One region of the Streptomyces sp. NPDC047081 genome, then DNA from elsewhere that is predicted to be linked to it. Evidence: riboswitches for the same ligand, from Rfam matches in the RefSeq annotation. Region 1 holds a riboswitch; the other holds the start of a gene.
The links. Region 1 has a riboswitch for S-adenosylmethionine ahead of ABZ848_RS16850 (amino acid ABC transporter permease). Riboswitches for the same ligand answer to the same signal wherever they lie in the genome.
Positions count from the first base shown of each region.

Region 2: another riboswitch for S-adenosylmethionine. It lies ahead of thrC (threonine synthase); the one in region 1 lies ahead of ABZ848_RS16850 (amino acid ABC transporter permease).

Region 1 is NZ_JBEYUY010000007.1:369,055-376,352, forward strand. It holds gene ABZ848_RS16830 (NAD-dependent succinate-semialdehyde dehydrogenase) at 1-433, shown strand, start outside; gene ABZ848_RS16835 (hypothetical protein) at 559-1,827, opposite strand; gene ABZ848_RS16840 (putative leader peptide) at 2,065-2,175, shown strand; gene ABZ848_RS16845 (glutathione S-transferase C-terminal domain-containing protein) at 2,308-3,204, shown strand; SAM riboswitch class IV at 3,271-3,379, shown strand; gene ABZ848_RS16850 (amino acid ABC transporter permease) at 3,714-4,697, shown strand; gene ABZ848_RS16855 (amino acid ABC transporter ATP-binding protein) at 4,694-5,479, shown strand; gene ABZ848_RS16860 (transporter substrate-binding domain-containing protein) at 5,538-6,560, shown strand; gene ABZ848_RS16865 (GNAT family N-acetyltransferase) at 6,629-7,298, shown strand, end outside.
Region 2 is NZ_JBEYUY010000011.1:72,345-79,642, reverse strand. It holds gene ABZ848_RS22175 (NADH:flavin oxidoreductase) at 1-639, opposite strand, end outside; gene groL (chaperonin GroEL) at 807-2,429, opposite strand; gene ABZ848_RS22165 (cold-shock protein) at 2,775-2,981, opposite strand; gene ABZ848_RS22160 (MoaD/ThiS family protein) at 3,412-3,687, opposite strand; gene thrC (threonine synthase) at 3,684-4,970, opposite strand; SAM riboswitch class I at 4,989-5,135, opposite strand; gene ABZ848_RS22150 (glucosyl-3-phosphoglycerate synthase) at 5,264-6,208, shown strand; gene ABZ848_RS22145 (trehalose-6-phosphate synthase) at 6,289-7,298, shown strand, end outside.

The sequences.
Region 1 (7,298 bases):
GGAACAACTGGTCGAGGACGCGGTGGGCCGGGGCGCCCGCGTCCTGGTCGGCGGCCGCACGCCCGAGGGCCCCGGCTGCTTCTATCCGCCGACGGTCCTGACGGACGTGTCCCCGGACAGCGACCTGATGGGCACCGAGATCTTCGGCCCCGTGGCCGCGATCCTCACCTTCGAGGAGGAGGACGAGGTACTGGCCCGCGCCAACGACACCCCCTGGGGTCTGGTCGGTTACCTGTTCACCCAGAACCTGGACCGGGCCCTGCGGGTCAGCGAGCGCATGGAGGTGGGAATGGTGGGCCTGAACACGGGCCTGGTCTCCAACCCCGCGGCTCCCTTCGGCGGTGTCAAGCAGTCGGGGCTGGGGAGGGAGGGCGGCCGGCTCGGGATCGACGAGTTCCTGGAGTACCAGTACCTGGCGATTCCGGTCAGGTGACGCGGCACGGTCGCGCGGTGTACGACGCGGCGACGCCGGCCCTGCGGGTCAGCACCAGCTGACGGACCGCGGGCCGGCCGGGATCCGGGTCCCCGGCCGGCCCGTTCCTTCCCGTGGGGGAAGACCTATCGGCGGCCCGCGCGACGGCGGCGCCCGACCAGGACCGCGCCCGTGCCGACACCGACGGCCACGACGGCCGCGCCCGCGATCGGCAGGGTCGAGCCGGAACCGGTGCTCGCCAGGTCGCCGTCCGTGGTGGCGCCCGTACTGCCGGAGGCCGATGAGCCGCTCGTCGTGGAGCCGCCGGTCGAACCGGAGCCGCCCGTGGACGACCCGCCGGAGGCCGAGGAGCCGTCACCGCCGGTCGACCCGCTGCCGCCCGTCGACCCGCCGCCGGTCACGTCGAGCGTGATGTCGGCCGTGTCGTTCGCCTTGTCGGTGTCGAAGGGCCGGGACGGACCGGCGAGCGACACGGAGCCCCCGGCACCGTCGGTCCCCGACACCGCCTTGTCGATCCGCAACTTGAAGGTGTACGTCTCCCCGTCGCCCTCGTCCTCCCAGGACTGGCTCGTGCCGCACTCGTAGCTTCCGGCCTCCACCTTGTCGCAGAAGCCGTCCGCCTTCGTCACCGTCGTACCGGACGGCACTTTGATGCGGACCTTGGTCACCGAGACCCCGCCGTCCCGCAGCACCCACGCAGGCCCCGCGTTCGTGAACTTCACCGTGAGCGGCACCGTGTCCCCGACCGCGCCCTTCAGCTCCGCCCCCGTCACCCGGAAGTCGGCCGTGTTGTCCGCCGTCACCTTCACGTCGGCCGCGTCCCAGTCGGGGTGCGAGCCGTCGCGCGGCCCGGCCGGAGTGGCGTCGGGCTGCTCAACGAGCTTGACCGCGGGGCCCGTTCCGCGCACCGGCGCGCTCGCGTTCTCGTCGGGGGAGGGCTCGCCGGTCTCCACCGTCACGCGCAACCGGTCGTACAGCGCACGGTCGAGCGCCCTGAGCGCCAGCGGCTGCTCGGGCGCGTAGACGGCCCCGGGCTCCACGGTCTGGTCGAACTCGCAGATCGCCTCGGACTTGCTCGGTGCCTCGTCGTAGGAAGGCACCTCGTAGCGAAGGCAGTTGGCGGGCAGCTCGGTGTGGCTCAGGCCGCGCGTGACGGAGTACGTCAGCCAGACCTTGTCCGCCGCCGCGGTGCCCGTGTTGGTGAAGGCGACCGGCACCTCGAAACCGTTGCCCGGCCTCACCCCGTCGACCGCGGGGATCTTCGCCAGGGTCACCTCGGCCGTGGAGGCGTCGTCGGCGGCGGCCGGCACGGCGCCCAGGGCCAGTACGGCGACGGCACCGAGCGCGCCGGCGGTCTGGCGGAGCGGACGGAGGCCGGAAGAGCTCTGGAGCATGGGGGGTCCTCGGAGGTGAAGCGTCGGCGTCGGGCGGACTAACTGCTGGGGAACGCGAGTTCCGCAACAACAGACAAGCCCTGACGCGGAATGGTTGCACCGGGGAAGGAAGTGGCGGCTGTGGTCCGAGAGGCGGCTGTCCATGCGGCTGTCCGCGATGCGGGACGGCCCTCTTGACGCCGTCCCCACCTCGATCGACACTCCCAGAGAGGAATCCTAGTGAATAGGTAGGGAAACATGAGGCGCCTTGAGTCGGTCACCGTCCCAGTGAGCCGTTCGCCTCTTCTGACCTCCCGCCGTCACATCGATCTGCAGCGTGTCTGCAGCGCGATCGACCTCCAGGGCTGAGCCGCGCCCATCCCGAGCCGACGGACGCCTTACGAGGGTGTCGTCCCGTCCGGCCCGCACGGGTGAGCCCTGCTCCCTCGCCCGACGTCGCTACCGCCGCGCGTACGTCCGCGCCCGCTCCCGGGGAGAGTCATGACCGTCACACCACTGGCCGCCCACGCAGCCGACCGGCCCGCGCCCGCCTTCCGCGGCCGCATCGGCCGGGACGCGCGCAGCGGCCACTACGCCGTGCCGGGCCGCTACCGGCTCCATCTGTCGACCGCGTGTCCCGACGGCCTGCGCATCGCCGTCACCCACGCCCTGCTCGGCCTGGACACCATCTGTCCGGCGACCCTCCTGCCCGCCGTCCCCGACTGTGCCGAGGGCGGCCACTCCGTCCTCCGTCCGCTGTACGAGGCCACCGCCCACCGGTACGCCGGGCCGGCCGTCGGACCGGTGCTCAGCGACGACTGGTCCGGCCGGATCGTCAGCACGCACACGCCGGACATCATGCGCGACCTGGCCCGGCGCTTCGGCGGCGAGCGGCTCTCGCTGTACCCGTGCGGGGCGGAGTCGGAGATCGAGGCCGTGGAGCGGATGTGCGCGGAGGGGATCGAGGAGGCGGCACAGCGGGCCGGGTCGGCCGGCGGGGAGCCAGTGGTATGTGACATGGCACTGGGCACACTGCTGGAAACCCTCGGCGCCCTCGACCGCTGGCTCGACGGCCGCACCTACATGATCCGCGACGAAATCACCGCCGCGGACGTCGAGTTGTGGGTCGCGCTGGTCCAGCTCGACACCGTGCACCGCAACCACCTCGACGCCGCCGCGGTGCAGCGCATCGCCGACCACCCCGCCCTGTGGGCCTACGCCCGCCGGCTCACCGCCCACCCGGCCTTCGGCGGGCACCTCGACCTGCCCGGCATCGAGCGCCGCCACCACGCCCGCTGCCAGGGCCTGGAGGCCGCCGGAGCCGCCGTCCAGATCCTGGACTGGGCCACCCACGCTGCGGACGGCAAAGGCGCCGGACCGCAGGTCGACCGGCCCTGAGCCTGTCCATCAAGTGGACGACCATTGACATACGTTCGGGCGATTGGCTTCACTGCGACCCAGAACGGTCATGAGTGTCAGCGACAAGCCCTGGCTTGCTGACCGGCAACCCTCGCACGCGGTGGGGTGCCCCAGGTGACGACCGGACCGGATGACGTTTCGGTAAGCGCGAGTGGCCCCAGGGGCCGGAAGAGCACGGTGACGGACATGTACGCAGCCTCCAGGACGGCCACGCGCCGCGCCGAGGGCTGCGTACGGCCGTACGCGAAGGTGCTCGTCGCGGACCGGAGCGTCGATCTGCTCCGGGTGAGCAGCGCACTGTGTACCGCACCGGGCCGTGCCCGCTGTCGGGGCTGACGTCTCCTCCCAGCCCCCGCGTTCCTGACGAACACCGCGCCCGCGGTGTGCCGTTGTCCGCCCAGCTCCCGGTGCCCGTGCGTCGCGTCCTGCACTCGTAGTACGCCGACTTCGCCGTGTCCGGGGGTCGACCGACCTTGCCGGAGCCCTCCATGACCGAACCCCCAGGCACCGCCGTGTCCCTGACCGAGGCACCGCCGCCCACCGACGTACCGTCAAAGCCCCTTGCCGCACAGCGAGTTCTGCCGTTGCGGCGGCCCGGGCGGTGGATCGCCACCGCCGTCGTCCTGGTCCTGGCGGCCCAGTTCGTGCACGGCCTGGCGACCAACCCCTTCTACCAGTGGGACCGCTTCGGCTACTGGTTCCTGCGCCCGACCATCCTCGACGGCCTGCTCATCACCCTGGAAGTCACCGCCTACAGCGCGGTGTTGGGCCTTCTCGGCGGCATCCTGCTCGCCCTGGCCCGGCTCTCCAGGAGCCCGGTGCTGCGGGCGGTCAGCTGGACCTATGTGTGGGCGCTGCGCTCCATCCCGCTCATCGTCGTCCTGCTCTTCCTCTACAACTTCTCGGCCCTGTACAAGACGTTGAGCGTCGGCGTGCCCTTCGGACCGGCCTTCTTCTCCTTCGACGAGTCGAAGCTCGCCACCGACATGGTCATCGCCGTGATCGGCCTCAGCCTCAACGAGGCGGCCTACGCGGCCGAGGTGGTCCGCGGCGGCATCCTCTCCGTCGACCAGGGCCAGCACGAGGCGGCCGCCGCCCTCGGCCTGCCCAAGGGCTACCAGTTCCGGAAGATCGTCTTTCCGCAGGCGCTGCGGTCGATCACCCCGAACTACGTCAACCAGCTGATCGGCCTGATCAAGAGCAGCTCACTGGTCTTCTACGTCTCGCTGCTCGACCTGTTCGGCGTCGCCCAGTCCATGGGCGCCACCTACCCCGGCGACGTCGTACCGCTGCTCCTCGTCGTGACCGTCTGGTACCTGATCCTCACCAGCGTCGTCTCCGTCGTCCAGTTCTACGTCGAGCGGTACTACGCCCGGGGCGCCACGCGCTCCCTGCCGCCGACCCCGCTCCAGAAGCTGCGGGCCGTCCTGGCCGACCTGCGCGCCCGCATCCGCCGGGAGGCCGCCGTATGACCGCCACCACGCTCGACACCGGAGCCGCCACCGTCGAGGTGCGTGACGTGCACAAGTGGTACGGCGCCCACCGCGTCCTCAACGGAGTCGACCTGACCGTCCGCCCCGGCGAGGTCACCGTGATCCTCGGCCCGTCCGGCTCCGGCAAGTCCACCCTGCTGCGGGTCATCAACCACCTGGAGAAGCCCGAGATCGGCCATGTCAGCCTCAACGGCGAGCTGATCGGCGTACGCCGGCAGGGGGAGCGGCTGAAGGAGCTGAGCGAGCGGGCCATCCTGGCGCAGCGCGGCCGGATCGGGTTCGTCTTCCAGAACTTCAACCTCTTCCCGCACCTGACCGTCCTCGACAACGTGGCCGCCGCCCCCGTCGCCACCGGGAAGCTGACCAAGCCCGAGGCCCTGGAGCTCGCCCGCGAACTCCTCGGCCGGGTCGGCCTCGCCGACAAGGCCACCGCCTATCCACGGCAGCTGTCGGGCGGCCAGCAGCAGCGCGTGGCCATCGCCCGGGCCCTCGCCCTGCGCCCCGGCGTCATCCTCTTCGACGAGCCGACCTCGGCCCTCGACCCCGAGCTCGTCGGTGAAGTCCTGTCCGTCATCAAGGACTTGGCGACCAGCGGCACCACCCTCGTCATCGTCACCCACGAGATCGGCTTCGCCCGCGAGATCGCCGACCGGGTCGTCTTCATCGACGACGGCCGCATCGTCGAGCAGGGCCCGCCCTCCGAGGTCCTCGACAAGCCACAGCACGAGCGGACCAGGGACTTCCTCAGCAAGGTCCTCTGACCGACCGTCAACTTCCTTTCCCCGCACCACCGTTTCTCTCATCTCCTAAGGAACAGCCATGCCCACCCACATCTCCCGACGCAGCCTGATACGCGGCATCACCGCGGCGACCGCCGTCGCCACCCTCGCCACCGGGCTCGCCGCCTGCGGTGGGGACAGCGACGCCGCGACCAAGACGTCCGACGCCACCGGCACGGTCACCGTCGGTCTCGTCTCCAACGGCGCCGCCAAGGAGACCACCCTCAAGGTCTCCGAGGTCAAGTCCATCAGCGCCCAGCTGCCCGCCGCGATCAGAAAGAGCGGCAAGCTGGTCATCGGCTCCGGCACCCTGCCCTCCGGCTCCCCGCCGCTCGGTTTCATCGGCAGCGACCAGAAGACGCTGACCGGCTCCGAGTCCGACCTGGCCCGCCTGGTCGCCGCCGTGTTCGGCCTCAAGCCCGAGGTCAAGCGGTTCACCTGGGAGAACCTCTTCGTCGGCATCGACAGCGGCAAGGTGGACGTCGGCTTCTCGAACATCACCGACACCGAGGAGCGCAAGCAGAAGTACGAGTTCGCCTCCTACCGCAAGGACGACCTCGCCTTCGAGACGCTCAAGAGCTCCAAGTTCAGCTTCGACGGCGACTACGAGGCCCTCGCCGGCAAGACGATCTCGGTCGGCGCCGGCACCAACCAGGAGCGCATCCTGCTGGAGTGGAAGTCCAAGCTGGAGAAGGAGGGCAAGAAGCTCACCGTCAAGTACTTCCAGGACAGCCCGAGCATCTACCTGGCCCTCAACAGCGGCAAGATCGACGCCTACCTGGGCCCCAGCCCCAACCTCTCCTACCACGTCACCCAGACCGCGAGCACGCCCAACCCGACGAAGATCGCGGGCCAGTACTCCGGCGCGGGTGCCGACCTCCAGGGCCTGATCGCCGCGACCGCGAAGAAGGGAAGCGGCCTCGCCAAGCCCCTGTCCGAGGCGATCAACTACCTGATCGAGCACGGCCAGTACGCCCAGTGGCTCAAGGCCTGGAACCTCTCCAACGACGCCGTCGCCAAGTCGGAGATCAACCCGCCCGGCCTGCCCCTCGACAACTCCTGACCCGCCGTCACGCGCCGGGGCTCCGCCGCCGACCCGCGGCGGAGCCCCACCCTGGAGACCGTCACACCATGTCCACCGTCAGCATCGAAGCCACCGCCGCCCACATCCTCGACAACCCCGCCTGGGCCGCGCTCACCGGCCCGCACGCCCACTTCGCCGAGCGCGTGGGCCGCGCCGCCCGCTACCCGGCCGACGTGGCCCCCTTCCACGCCGTCGCCGACCTCGGCGACCCGCGCGCCTGGGCCGACCTGGCCACCCTCGTCGGCCCCGGCGGCACCGCCTCCGTCCGGGGCGTGACCGAGCCGCCCCCGGGCTGGGAGGTCGTCCGCACCGGCCACGGCGTCCAGCTCGTCGACACCGCCCTGCGCGCCGAGCCCGACCCCGAGGCCGTACGCCTCGGCCTCGACGACGTACCCGAGATCCTCGACCTGATCGCCCGCACCGAACCCGGCCCCTATCTGCCGCGCACCGTGGAGATGGGCACCTACCTCGGCATCCGCCACCACGGCCGCCTCGTGGCCCTGGCCGGCGAACGCCTCCACCCACCCGGCTGGACCGAGATCAGCGCCGTCTGCACCGACCCGGCGTATCGCGGCCGAGGCCTGGCCACCCGCCTGGTCCGCGCGGTCGCGGCCGGCATCAAGGAACGCGGCGAGCACCCCTTCCTGCACGCCGCGGCCGGCAACGCGAACGCGATCCGCCTGTACGAGTCGATCGGCTTCACCCTGCGCCGCCGTT
Region 2 (7,298 bases), on a different contig from region 1:
GACGATCTCCGCCGCGAAGGTGACACGCCCGACGGCGTCACCGCCGTACGCGTCCTTACGACGGTTCGTGCCCGCCCACAGGAACTGGTCGAGGAGGTACCCGTGGGCGCCGTGCAGCTCCACACCGTCGAACCCGATGCGCTCCGCGGCCGCAGCGGCCTCGGCGAACGCGCCGATGACGTCGTCCACGTCCTTCTGCGTCATCGCCTTGCCGGTCGGCTCGGCACCCGCGGTCACCAGGCCGGAGGGGCCGACGGCGGGGGCGTCGGCGTAGGGCGCCTGTCCCTGCTCGCGGACCATGCCGATGTGCCACAGCTGCGGGACGATCGTGCCGCCCGCCGCGTGCACGTCCTCGGCGACCTTGGCCCAGCCCGCGAGCTGCTCCTCACCGTGGAAGCGCGGTACGCGGTCGCTGTTGCCGGCCGAGTCGTGGCCGACGTACGTCCCCTCGGTGACGATCAGCCCGACGCCGGCGGCGGCACGGCGTGAGTAGTACGAGGCCACGTCGGCGCCCGGGACGCCGCCCGGGGAGAACATCCGGGTCATCGGCGCCATCACGATCCGGTTCGGGACGGTGAGGCCGTTGATCGTCGTCGGCCGGGAGAGGATCTCGGCGGCGCGGGAGGTCGCGGTGGTCACGTGGGTGGACTCCTCGTTCGGGGGCATTATTGACCGGCTGGTATGTGCACACGCATTGTTGCACCCGCTTAAGCAACCCTCCTATGACCTCGAACACGCCCGAGGGCGGCACCCCCTGTTTCCAGGGAGTGCCGCCCTCGGTGGAACCCGGATCAGCCGGAGGCCGATCAGAAGTCCATGTCACCGCCCGGCATGCCGCCACCGGCGGGCGCGGCGGCCTTCTCCGGCTTGTCGGCGATGACGGCCTCGGTGGTGAGGAAGAGCGCGGCGATGGAGGCGGCGTTCTGCAGGGCAGAGCGGGTCACCTTCGCCGGGTCGATGATGCCTTCCTTGACCAGGTCGACGTACTCACCGGTCGCGGCGTTGAGGCCGTGACCCGGGGTGAGGTTGCGGACCTTCTCCACCACGACGCCGCCCTCGAGGCCGGCGTTCACGGCGATCTGCTTCAGCGGGGCCTCAAGGGCGAGCTTCACGGCCTGCGCGCCGGTCGCCTCGTCACCCTCCAGCTCCAGCTTCTCGAAGACCTGGGAGGCCTGCAGCAGGGCCACGCCACCACCGGCGACGATGCCCTCCTCGACGGCCGCCTTGGCGTTGCGCACGGCGTCCTCGATGCGGTGCTTGCGCTCCTTGAGCTCGACCTCGGTCGCGGCACCGGCCTTGATGACGGCGACGCCACCGGCGAGCTTCGCCAGGCGCTCCTGGAGCTTCTCGCGGTCGTAGTCCGAGTCGCTGTTCTCGATCTCGGCGCGGATCTGGTTGACGCGGCCCGCGACCTGCTCGGAGGAGCCGGCACCGTCGACGATGGTGGTCTCGTCCTTGGTGATGACGACCTTGCGGGCCTTGCCCAGGAGGTCCAGGGAGGTGTTCTCGAGCTTGAGACCGACCTCCTCGGAGATGACCTCGCCACCGGTGAGGATGGCGATGTCGTTCAGCATCGCCTTGCGGCGGTCGCCGAAGCCCGGGGCCTTGACCGCGACGGACTTGAAGGTGCCGCGGATCTTGTTGACGACCAGGGTCGACAGGGCCTCGCCCTCGACGTCCTCGGCGATGATCAGCAGCGGCCTGCCCGACTGCATGACCTTCTCCAGGAGCGGGAGCAGGTCCTTGACGGAGCCGATCTTGGAGTTGGCGATCAGGATGTACGGGTCGTCGAGCGACGCCTCCATCCGCTCCATGTCGGTGGCGAAGTACGCCGAGATGTAGCCCTTGTCGAAGCGCATACCCTCGGTGAGCTCCAGCTCCAGACCGAAGGTCTGGGACTCCTCGACGGTGATGACGCCTTCCTTGCCGACCTTGTCCATCGCCTCGGCGATGAGCTCGCCGATCTGGGTGTCGGCGGCGGAGATGGAGGCCGTCGAAGCGATCTGCTCCTTGGTCTCGACATCCTTCGCCTGCTCGAGCAGGGCACCGGAGACGGCCTCGACGGCCTTCTCGATACCGCGCTTGAGGGCCATCGGGTTGGCGCCGGCGGCTACGTTGCGCAGGCCTTCCTTGACGAGGGCCTGGGCGAGGACGGTCGCGGTGGTCGTACCGTCACCGGCGACGTCGTCCGTCTTCTTGGCGACTTCCTTGACCAGCTCGGCGCCGATCTTCTCGTACGGGTCCTCGAGCTCGATCTCCTTGGCGATGGAGACACCATCGTTGGTGATCGTGGGGGCGCCCCACTTCTTCTCGAGGACGACGTTGCGGCCCTTGGGGCCGAGCGTCACCTTCACGGCGTCCGCGAGCTGGTTCATGCCGCGCTCGAGGCCGCGCCGCGCCTCCTCGTCGAACGCGATGATCTTGGCCATGTGAAGTGGTCCCTCCAGGACTGGGGGTGATTCCTTCGGACCGCGCCCGCGCCCGCGACGGACGGCTCGCACACCTCGTGGTTCCTTGCCCCACCCGGCCTGCGGGCCTCACCGACCCGGTCCTTCTTTGTCACTCTCACCTTCAGAGTGCTAACGCCAATGATTAGCACTCGACCCATGCGAGTGCAAGCGGCTCTCGGGGATCGGCCAGGTCTCCCACGGGCCCCGACGGGCCCTGACGCGCGCCCCGGGCATGCCGAAGGGCTCGTAACCCATGACTCCCCATGGGATACGAGCCCTCCGAAGAAGAACGAAGAACGACGCTGTTACTGCCCGGCGCGTGCTTCAGCTGGTCGCCAGTCGGACCATGTCCGCCTGCGGCCCCTTCTGACCCTGCGAGATCTCGAAATCGACCCGCTGGCCCTCTTCCAGGGTGCGGTACCCGTCCATCTGGATGGCGCTGTAGTGGACGAAAACATCCGCACCACCGTCGACCGCGATGAAGCCGTACCCCTTCTCCGCGTTGAACCACTTGACGGTGCCCTGAGCCATGCCTAACTCCCCTATTACTGGCCCTTGCACAGATCCGCACTTCGCGGATCCGGGTCAGACCTCACCCCCCACGGTTTGGGGGCGTGCGCCGGAACGCGTCGACCGCGGCTGAATGTATCTGTCCAACTGCCGTCTGCAACAGGTCAATCGGACGAGAATTCTGGACGGAACCGGTCCGGAATGTAGTGAGAATTCGCCTGAATTCAGGGCAAGTCGGGCCCCACAAAGGGAACATAAGCCGCAAAAGACCTGCACACTTTGGCTGCTTCTTGTTGCACCCGGAGCCGGTACTCATATGCGTCCGGCATGCGGGAAGCAGCAGGTTCCCCAACTGTACCGTGCTCAACCATGCAGAATTGCCCCCTCCGCTTCTCTCACGGAGGGGGCAATTCGGTGAACTCTTGGTGACCGCCGTTACCGACGGTAATAATCAGCCTCCGGCGACGGCCGGGATGATCGAGACGCCCGCACCGTCCGGGGTCGCCGTCTCCAGCCCCTGCTCGAACCGCACGTCGTCGTCGTTCACGTACACATTGACGAACCGCCGCAGCTTGCCCTGGTCGTCGAGAACCCGGGCGGCGATACCGGTGTGGTTCTTCTCCAGGTCGCTGATGACCTCGGCAAGGGTGGCACCCTCGGCGGAGACCTCGGCCTGGCCGCCGGTGTAGGTACGCAGGATGGTGGGGATGCGGACGTTGACGCTCATGCGAGGCCAGCCTCTCGGAAGGAGTCCAGGTTCGGGCGGATGGTGGCGGTGAGGCCGGTCCCGGCCACCGCGTCGAGGGTCTTCAGGCCGTCGCCCGTGTTGAGGACGACCGTGGTGAGGGTCGGGTCGAGTACGCCGTTCTCGATCAGCTTGCGCGTGACGCCCACGGTCACGCCACCGGCGGTCTCCGCGAAGATGCCCTCGGTGCGCGCCAGCAGCTTGATCGCGTCGACGATCTGCTCGTCGTTCACGTCCTCCACCGCACCGCCGGTCCGGCGCGCGATGTCCAGCACGTACGGCCCGTCCGCCGGGTTGCCGATCGCGAGGGACTTGGCGATGGTGTTCGGCTTCTGCGGCCGGACCACGTCGTGCCCCGCCTTGTAGGCGACCGACACCGGCGAGCACCCTTCCGCCTGCGCGCCGAAGATCTTGTACGGCCTGTCCTCGACGAGCCCGAGCTTGATCAGCTCCTGCAGCCCCTTGTCGATCTTCGTCAGCTGCGAACCGGAGGCGATCGGCACCACCAGCTGGTCCGGCAGCTTCCAGCCCAGCTGCTCGCAGATCTCGTACGCCAGGGTCTTGGACCCCTCCGCGTAGTACGGCCGCAGGTTGACGTTGACGAAGCCCCAGCCCTCGCCGGCCGGGTCGCCGATCAGCTCGGAGCAGAAACGGTTCACGTCGTCGTAGTTGCCCTCGATGCCGACGAGCTCGCCGCCGTAGACCGCGGCCATGACGACCTTGCCCTGCTCCAGGTCGTGCGGGATGAACACGCAGGAGCGGAAGCCGGCCCGGGCGGCGGCGGCACCGACCGCACCGGCGAGGTTGCCGGTGGAGGAGCAGGAGAGGGTGGTGAAGTCGAAGGCGCGCGCGGCCTCGATGGCCTGGGCGACGACGCGGTCCTTGAAGGAGTGCGTCGGGTTGCCGGAGTCGTCCTTCACGAAGAGCTTGCCGGCGTCGACGCCGAACTCGCGCGCGAGGTTGTCGGCCTGGACGAGCTTGGTCCAGCCGGGGTTGATGTTCGGCTTCTCGGCCACGTCGGCCGGAACGGGCAGCAGCGGCGCGTAACGCCAGATGTTCGCGGGTCCCGCCTCGATCTGCTTGCGGAGCTCCTCGGTGTCGTAGGCCGAGAAGTCGTACGCGATCTCCAGCGGGCCGAAACACTCCTCGCAGGCGAAAACCGGACCGAGCGGTACGCGGTGACCGCACTCGCGGCAGGAAAGCGCCGCGGCGGGACCGAGGTCGACGGTGGGGTTCGTGGTGCTTGCAACAGTCTGCGCAGCCATGTGAGGCGAGGCCCTTTCTCCTCATCTTCCTCACGACGCATCTCGCCGTGAGACGGATTTGGCACCTTCCCTAGCCGGGAGCCTCACCACGACGACGTGGAAAGACCGGCTGGAGGGTTGCCGGGGCTTCATCGGGCCGTATCCCTCTGCCCCTCTGGATGAGCGGTATTCGATTGTTCGTTCAACGATCTCGGACATGCGATGGTCATCGACGTTGTTCAAGACTGTAACCGAAGGCCAGGACAGTTGAGATAGTCGTCCGAACCGCGAGACACATGTGAGGAGCCGCCTACGTGCTGGAAGAAGTCGAGCGCTGGCTGAGCACCCGCTCCTGGTCCGTCACAGACCGTCCGCTGCACCAGATCCTCGCCGCCAAGCACCGCTCGGGCCAGACGGTCTCCGTCGTGCTGCCCGCGCTCAACGAGGAGGAGACGGTGGGCGACATCGTCGCGATCATCCGTCACGACCTCATGCAACAGGTCCCGCTCGTCGACGAGATCGTCGTCGTCGACTCCGGGTCCACCGACCGCACCTCCGAGGTCGCCGAGGCGGCCGGCGCACGGGTCGTCCACCGCGACGAGATCCTGCCGCGCATCCCGACGGTCCCCGGCAAGGGCGAGGTGCTGTGGCGCTCGCTGCTGGTCACGAGCGGGGACATCGTCTGCTTCATCGACGCCGACCTGAAGGACTTCTCGTCGGACTTCGTGTCCGGAATCGTCGGCCCGCTGCTCACCGACCCCGGGATCGACCTGGTCAAGGGCATGTACGACCGTCCGCTCGCCGGCGCGGCCGGGCAGGGCGGCCGGGTCACCGAGCTGATGGCCCGCCCGCTGCTGAACATGCACTGGCCGCAGCTGGCCGGTTTCGTGCAGCCGCTGGGCGGCGAGTACGCGGCCCGCCGCTCCCTCCTCGAACAGCTCCCGTTCCCCGTCGGCTACGGCGTGGAGCTCGGCATGCTGGTCGACGCCCTGCACCTCGTCGGTCTCGACGCGCTCGCCCAGGTCGACGTCGGCGTCCGCAAGCACCGGCACCAGGACGGCCAGGCGCTCGGCCGTATGGCGGCGGCGATCTACCGCACCGCCCAGCTCCGCCTGGCCCGCGGCCACCTGATCCGCCCCTCGCTCACCCAGTTCGAGCGGGGCGAGGACGGCTTCGAGCCGCGCACCTATTCGGTGGACACGGAGGAACGGCCGCCGATGGTGGACATCCGGGAGTACCTGGAGAGAAAGGCCGCGTAAGACGGGCGCGACCAGCCCCCACCGGCCCGCGGCCGACGGGGAACGTTTGGGCGGTTGGGTGCCGGGCTAGGGTTCGAGGCATGGCTTCATCGCAGAGCGCCCCCGTGCTGGTCGCGTCCAATCGCGGCCCGGTCTCGTACGAGGTGTCGGAGGACGGCTCGCTGACCGCCAAGCGGGGCGGTGGCGGGCTGGTCTCCGGTCTGTCCGCGATCGGCCCGGACGCGGGCGCGCTGTGGGTGTGCTCGGCGCTGTCCGACGGCGACCGCGAGGCGGTACGGCGCGGGGAGGGCGAGGCCGGCGTACGGATGCTGGACATCCCGGCCGACGTGCACGCGGACGCGTACAACGGCATCGCGAACTCGGTCCTCTGGTTCGTCCACCACATGCTGTACCAGACGCCGCTGGAGCCGGTGTTCGACGCGGAGTTCCGGCGGCAGTGGGAGTCGTACGAGGCCTACAACCGGGCGTTCGCCGAAGCTCTGGCGGAGGAGGCGGCCGAGGGTGCGGCGGTCCTCGTACAGGACTACCACCTGTGCCTGGTGCCGGGGATGCTGCGGGAGCTGCGGCCGGATCTGCGGATCGGGCACTTCTCGCACACGCCGTGGGCGCCGGAGGACTACTTCCGGATGCTGCCCGACGACATTCAGGTGCGGTTGATGGAGGGCATGCTCGGGGCGGACCGGGTGGCGTTCCTGACCTGGCGGTGGGCAACGGCGTTCCAGAAGTGCGCGGACGGGGTCGACGTCGAGCGCTGGGTCTCCAGGTGGCCGTCGGGCGCCCCCAGGACCATCGAGCACCTGCGCGACGGCCGCCGCACCGGCCGGGAGACGCTGATCGGCGTCCACGGGCTCGGCGCCGACGCCGAGTTCCTGCACGCGCGCTCGCACGAGGCGGACGTCGAGGAGCGGATGGCGGCGCTGCGGGAGGAGATCGGCGCGGGGCGCAGGACCATCGTCCGGGTGGACCGGACGGAGCTGTCGAAGAACATCGTGCGCGGGCTGCTGGCGTACCGGCAGCTGCTCGACGACCGCCCCGAGTGGCGCGAGCGGGTCGTGCACGTGGCCTTCGCCTACCCCTCCCGGCAGGACCT